Linked DNA regions of Methyloterricola oryzae. The protein of the gene in region 1 purifies or fractionates together with the protein of each later gene. This does not show direct contact. Links are inferred from orthologs where the notes say so. Each region holds a gene or a part of one and is shown in the gene's direction. Other genes may lie near its edges.

Region 1 (3,136 bases):
GTATGCGTTCAACCGCCAAAGCCTGCTGAAGCGGTCCATCATCGTTGCCGCCGGCCCCGTTTTCAATTTCCTTCTGGCCATCCTTCTGTACTGGGCCGTGTTCATGATCGGGGAAACCGGCACTAAGCCGGTGTTGGGTCCGGTGCCGCCGCAGACCCTGGCAGCGGATGCGGGCTTTACCGAAGGCGATGAGATCGTGCAGGTGGGCGATACCGAGACGCCGACCTGGAACCTCGCCATGAATGCCTTTCTGGAAGCCATGCTGATCGATGAGAAGGTTCGATTCATGGTGAAGGATCGCGATGGACGCTCCATTCAGCGCGAACTCCGCGTGCCCTCGGAACTGGCGGAGCAGCCGGAAAAGTTGTACGAACAACTGGGCATGAAACCCTGGCAGCCCCTCCTGGAACCCGTGGTGGAGCGTGTCGAGCCAGGGAGCCCGGCGGAAGCTGCGGGTTTGCGCGGCGGCGACCGACTGGTGAGCGTGGACGGGACCGTCATCGACACCTGGCAGCAATGGGTGGAGCATGTGCGCGCGCACCCCGGCGAGCCGCTGCGCCTTGCCATCGAACGTGACGGGGTGACCGTCAACCTGTCTATCACGCCGACGGGCATCGACTCCCCGCAGGGCAAGGTGGGGCGTATCGGCGCCATGGTCAAGGTGCCCGAGGGTGTGATGGATGCGATGAAAGCCGAATACAAGCTGGATGCCTTGCCGGCCTTGGGGGCCGCTTTCCTGCGCACCGGCGAATATTCGGTGATGACCCTGAAGATGATGGGGCGCATGGTCATAGGCGAGGCGGCCATCGAGAATCTCAGCGGTCCCATCAGCATTGCACAATACGCCGGGCAATCGGCGCGCATGGGCCTGGTGCAGTTCTTCAAGTTTCTGGCCATCGTCAGTATCAGCCTGGCCGTGCTGAATCTCCTGCCCATTCCGGTACTCGATGGCGGACACCTGTTGTTCTATCTGATCGAGGCTTTGAAGGGCAGCCCGCTGTCCGAAAATGTGCAGGCGTTTTGTCAGCAGGTTGGCATATTTCTATTGTTGTCCCTCATGGCGCTGGCGTTTTTTCTGGACATCGAACGCCTGTTATCGTGAAATCGGCTGCTTTACCGGCTTTTCCAAACTGCGGAATCCAATTTCGCCTCAACCACGGACCTCATCCATGAAGAAACGTTTTCTGACATTCATGATCGCCGGACTGACGGCGGTCTCCGCGGTGGCGGCGGAAGCTCCCGGCGCGACCAAAGCCATTGAGGATTCCCTCAAGCTGGCGTTGCCTGGCATGAAGCCCGACAGCATCAAACCCAGTCCGATCAGCGGCCTCTACGAAGTCATGGTGGGTCCCAAGCTGTTCTATGTGTCGGGCGATGGCAATTACCTGATCCAGGGCAGCCTGATCGACGTGAAGGCCAAGGAAGATCTCACCGAGCCGCGCGTGGCAGAGGCCCGCATGGGTGCGCTAAACAAGGTGGGTGGTAATCGCATGATCAGCTTCAAGCCCAAGATCACCAAGCATCATGCCTACGTGTTCACCGATATCGATTGCGGGTACTGCCGTAAGCTGCATTCCGAGATCGATCAGTATGGCAAGGAAGGCATCGAGATCAGTTACCTGTTCTTCCCCCGCGCCGGGGAAGGGAGCGACTCCTGGAAAAAGGCCATCTCCGTCTGGTGCTCCAGCGACCGCAACGGTGCGCTGACCAAGGCCAAAAAGGGTGAAACGGTGGAATCCAAGTCGTGCGACAACCCGGTTGCTGAGCACTATGCCCTCGGCAACGCCATCGGCGCACAGGGCACACCCATGATCGTAACGGAGAAGGGAAATGTTCTGCCGGGCTATGTGCCGGCCAAGCAACTGGCCAAGATTCTGGAAACCGAGGCCAGCACCAACAAGAGCGCTTCACGCTGACGTCTATCTAAGCCCTTTGCAGAACGAGAAAAGCCGCCCTTGGGCGGCTTTTCTTTTCAGCGTGCTCTGAGTTTTCAACTTGCCTTGGCGAGACGTGGATACACAAAACCTGCCAGGGCGCCGCCGAGAATGGGCGCGAGCCAGAACAGCCACAACTGCAGCACGGCCCAGTCGCCCACATAGACCGCCACCGCCGTGCTACGTGCCGGGTTGACCGAGAGGTTGGTGACGGGAATTCCGATCAGGTGGATCAGGGTGAGCCCGAGGCCGATGGCGATGGGCGCGAAGCCCGCCGGAGCGCGGGAGTCGGTCGAGCCCAGGATGATGAACAGGAAAAAGAAGGTCAGCACCACCTCGGCAATGAAGCAGGCGGTGAGGGAGTAGTGGCCGGGCGAATGCTCGCCGTAGCCGTTGGAGGCAAAACCGCCGGACACGTCAAAGCCCGCCTTGCCGGTGGCGATCAGGTAGAGGACTCCGGCCCCCACGATCCCGCCCAGTACCTGCGCGCCGATGTAGGGTAGCAATTCGCTGGCTGGAAAGCGGCCTCCCACGCACAGGCCAATGGAAACCGCCGGGTTGAGATGGCAACCGGAAATGTGGCCGATGGCATAGGCCATGGTCAGCACTGTCAGGCCGAAGGCCAGGGCGACGCCGACAAAACCGATCCCGAGTTCCGGAAAGGCGGCTGCCAGCACGGCACTGCCGCAACCACCGAAGACGAGCCAGAAAGTACCAAAGAACTCCGCGGAAGCGCGATTGACGATGGGCATTGGAAGGTCTCCTTGTATTGTTGTTATCGCCGCTCCTTGATATCACCGACTGTCACCTGCCGGCAACAAAAATTTCTTAGTGCGCCGGTTCCAGCCGGTATTCGCCCCGGGTTGCGTCGCGCAGGGCCATGCCCAGGGCCTCGAACTTGCCCGATTCCAGGCTGATCAGGATACGCACGCCCGCGTCCGTGTATTCCTCTCCGCCCCGTTCCGCCTCCGCCGCATCCAGCAGCCGGTACAGGCTGCCCATGTGCTCGAAGGCCACTTCCGCGATCAGTTCCACCCGGGGCGATTCGGTCTTGCGTTCTGCCTGCCGCAGAGCCTCGGCCGCCGTGCCGCCGTAGGCCCGGACCAGGCCGCCGGTGCCCAGCTTGGTACCGCCGAAATAGCGGATTACGCCGACCACTACATGGTCTAGGTCCTGGCCCTCGATGGCGCGCAGGATGGGCT
Region 2 (3,047 bases), on another replicon or contig:
CCCGGAAAACAGTTCTCCAGCCTTAGCCGCAGGTTGGCGAGAGCCACGCGATTGCCGCTGCGGTGCGGCTCCGCCTCAGCGCGGGGTGCGGGACTCCGGACTGTCAGGACCACCTCGCCCCGCCGCAAGCGTCCATCGATCTCCACCATGCCACCGCCGGGCAGAGGTTCGATACCGTGATACAAGGCATTCTCCACCAGGGGCTGCAGACTGAGGGGTGGCAGCAGCGCATCCATCGGCGCGCCGTTCAGGTTCCAGACCACCCGCAGGCGCTCGGCCAAACGCTGTCCCTCCACATTGAGGTATTGCCGCACCAAGTGCAATTCTTCCTCCAGCTTCGCCATTCGCGCGTTTCTCTTCAACACCGCACGGAACATTTCGGCAAAATCCAGTATCAATTCCTCCGCCTTGGCCGGATCGGTGCTGATGAGACTGGCTATGGTGTTGAGACCGTTAAACAGGAAATGCGGCCGCATGCGCGCCTGCAAAACGTCCAGCCGAGCCAGTCCCTCGGCCCGAACATGCCGCCGCCACTGATATTGAACATAGCGGTAGCGGAGCCACAAACCCGTCAGGAGCGCCGCGACGGCGACGTCGCGCAGGCAGCGATAAGGCGTCTGGCTCAATTCCGTGCCCCCATTCAACAAGCCTTGGCCCAAGCCGTTCCATGCGAGCCACCCCACCAGCAGCACCATTGCCTCGACCACGCAAACGACGACACCCCCTGCTCTCAGCGGACTCGCGCTTTGGAGCCAACGGTTGAAGGTACTCAAAACTGCGATGCTGAGCAGGACGACCCAGACGATGTAGAGGGAGACCAGCCCCAAGCTGTTCCAGAAAGCCTCCGCATCGGGCGCCGCGATCAGGCCGATTGCCAACGCCAGGATTTCGGCCAACAACAGCAGCACAAAGGCCGTACGCACGCGTCGGAAGTCCGGAAGAAAACTTTCGGTGTCTGCCCAGAGTGGAACTTTCGATCGGACCACTGGCTCCCTCGGGATTCCCTGTCAGGTCGATGGATACGGTTCAGTTTAGACAGACGCCGGCACTTCTCGCCCTACCTGGGGCGGGAAAAAACCGATATGATGCAAATTTGAAAATAACGAGGGACACCCATGCAGATTTCCGCCGAGAAAGTGGTTCACATTCATTACACGCTGACCAATGACGAGGGGGACGTGCTGGACAGTTCAGAGGGTCAAAATCCTCTAGCCTACATCCACGGCCAGGGCAATATCATTCCGGGCCTGGAAAACGCACTGGCGGGTAAGCAGGTAGGCGACCGCCTGAGCGTAACGGTCTCTCCCGAAGAAGCTTACGGCCTGCGCGACGACGACCTGATCCAGGCCGTGCCGAAGACCGCCTTCGAAGGCGTCGAGCAGATCGAGCCCGGCATGCAATTCCATGCCGAAACACCCGAGGGCGTACAACTGGTGACTGTCATCGAGGTTCTGGATGACGAAGTAATTCTGGATGGCAATCACCCGATGGCCGGCATGACCCTGAACTTCGCCGTCGAGGTCACGGACATTCGCGATGCCACCGCAGAAGAATTGGATCACGGCCATGTGCATGGTCTTGGCGGGCACCATCACGACTGAACTAGCACTCTAGGAGCAGCCAGCCGCAGGGATGTGAAGGCCGGTTAAGCGCCTCAGTCCGTGATCTGGCCCCCGGCGTTCAGATCAGGTGTGCCCAGAGGTCATGTTCATCGGCCTCCTCGATCTCGACCTCGACCCACTGGCCCACTTGAAGATGGGTAGCTCCATCGATGAACACCTGACCATCGATCTCAGGGGCATCGGCTCGGCTGCGCGCTACCGCGCCTTCCTCCACCACTTCGTCGACCAGTACGGTTTCGCGACCACCTACACGAGCCTGGAGTCTCGCAGAGCTGATTTCCTCCTGGAATGCCATGAAGCGGGCTAAGCGATCTTCCTTTACCTCCGCTGGCACCTGACCCGGAAGCGCGTTGGCCGCCGCGCCCGCCACCGGGGAGTACGCGAAGCAACCCACACGGTCCAATTGCGCCGCATCCAGGAAGTCGAGCAGATCTTCGAAATCTTCATCGGTTTCGCCTGGAAAGCCCACAATGAACGTACTGCGGATGGTCAGTTCCGGGCAGATGGACCGCCAAGTTTGTATACGCTCCAGGTTGTTCTCAGCGGAGGCGGGACGCTTCATCGACCTGAGGATACGAGGGCTGGCATGCTGGAAAGGAATGTCGAGATATGGCAGGATTTTGCCTTCGGCCATCAGTGGAATCACCTCGTCCACATGCGGGTAAGGGTAAACATAATGGAGACGGACCCAAGCCCCCATCTCACCCAAGGCCTTTGCCAGATCCAGGAATCGGGTCTTGAGCGGACGACCACCCCAAAAACTGGTGCGATATCCCATGTCCACCCCATAGGCACTGGTATCCTGCGATACGACAAGCAATTCCCTCACGCCCGCGCCAACCAGTCTCTCCGCTTCGCCCATGACTTCGCCAATGGGGCGACTGACCAGATCACCCCGCATCGAAGGTATGATGCAAAACGTGCAGCGGTGGTTACAACCTTCCGAGATTTTCAGATACGCATAATGCTTGGGCGTCAGTTTGATCCCCTGTGGGGGCAACAGATCGGTGAATGGATCATGCGCGGGAGGGAGGTGCTCATGCACCGCCGCCATGACATCCTCGAAAGCGTGGGCGCCCGTAACCTTGAGGACGCTGGGATGGCGGGCCCGGATCTCGCCTTCTCTTGCGCCTAGACAGCCGGTCACGATGACTTTGCCGTTTTCAGCCAAGGCCTCGCCAATGGCGTCCAGGGATTCCTCAACTGCCGCATCGATAAAGCCGCAGGTATTCACCACCACCAGATCGGAATCCCGGTAACTCGGCGACACTTCGTAACCTTCCGAGCGCAGGCGCGTCAGGATCACTTCGCTGTCCACCAGCGCCTTGGGACAGCCGAGGCTGATAAATCCAATTCTTGGGTTTGCCACAGTCTGACGCACACTCGGGTTATGTTTGTAAAATTCGCTACCGCACCGCAAAGGCC

The links.
Region 2: the proteins of EK23_RS00560 (region 1) and EK23_RS06365 purify together in Escherichia coli (affinity purification with mass spectrometry, with the first as the bait; 2 studies listed by BioGRID). This does not show direct contact. The link is inferred for Methyloterricola oryzae from one-to-one orthologs.

What each region holds. Positions count from the first base shown.
Region 1 is NZ_JYNS01000001.1:140,693-143,828, reverse strand. What follows is about bases 230-3,042. They hold EK23_RS00560 (DsbC family protein), read left to right. Parts: upstream 230-1,169; coding sequence 1,170-1,916; downstream 1,917-3,042. Other genes in these bases: EK23_RS00550 (IMPACT family protein), read right to left, coding at 2,763-3,042; aqpZ (aquaporin Z), read right to left, coding at 1,991-2,686; rseP (RIP metalloprotease RseP), read left to right, coding at 230-1,102. Outside these bases: more of rseP, read left to right, coding at 1-229; more of EK23_RS00550, read right to left, coding at 3,043-3,136. UniProt on the Escherichia coli protein: Acts as a disulfide isomerase, interacting with incorrectly folded proteins to correct non-native disulfide bonds.
Region 2 is NZ_JYNS01000003.1:55,627-58,673, forward strand. The notes cover bases 135-2,858. They hold EK23_RS06365 (FKBP-type peptidyl-prolyl cis-trans isomerase), read left to right. Parts: upstream 135-1,115; coding sequence 1,116-1,601; downstream 1,602-2,858. Other genes in these bases: EK23_RS06360 (sensor histidine kinase), read right to left, coding at 135-923; rimO (30S ribosomal protein S12 methylthiotransferase RimO), read right to left, coding at 1,681-2,858. Outside these bases: more of EK23_RS06360, read right to left, coding at 1-134; more of rimO, read right to left, coding at 2,859-2,991. UniProt on the Escherichia coli protein: Folding helper with both chaperone and peptidyl-prolyl cis-trans isomerase (PPIase) activities. Chaperone activity prevents aggregation of unfolded or partially folded proteins and promotes their correct folding.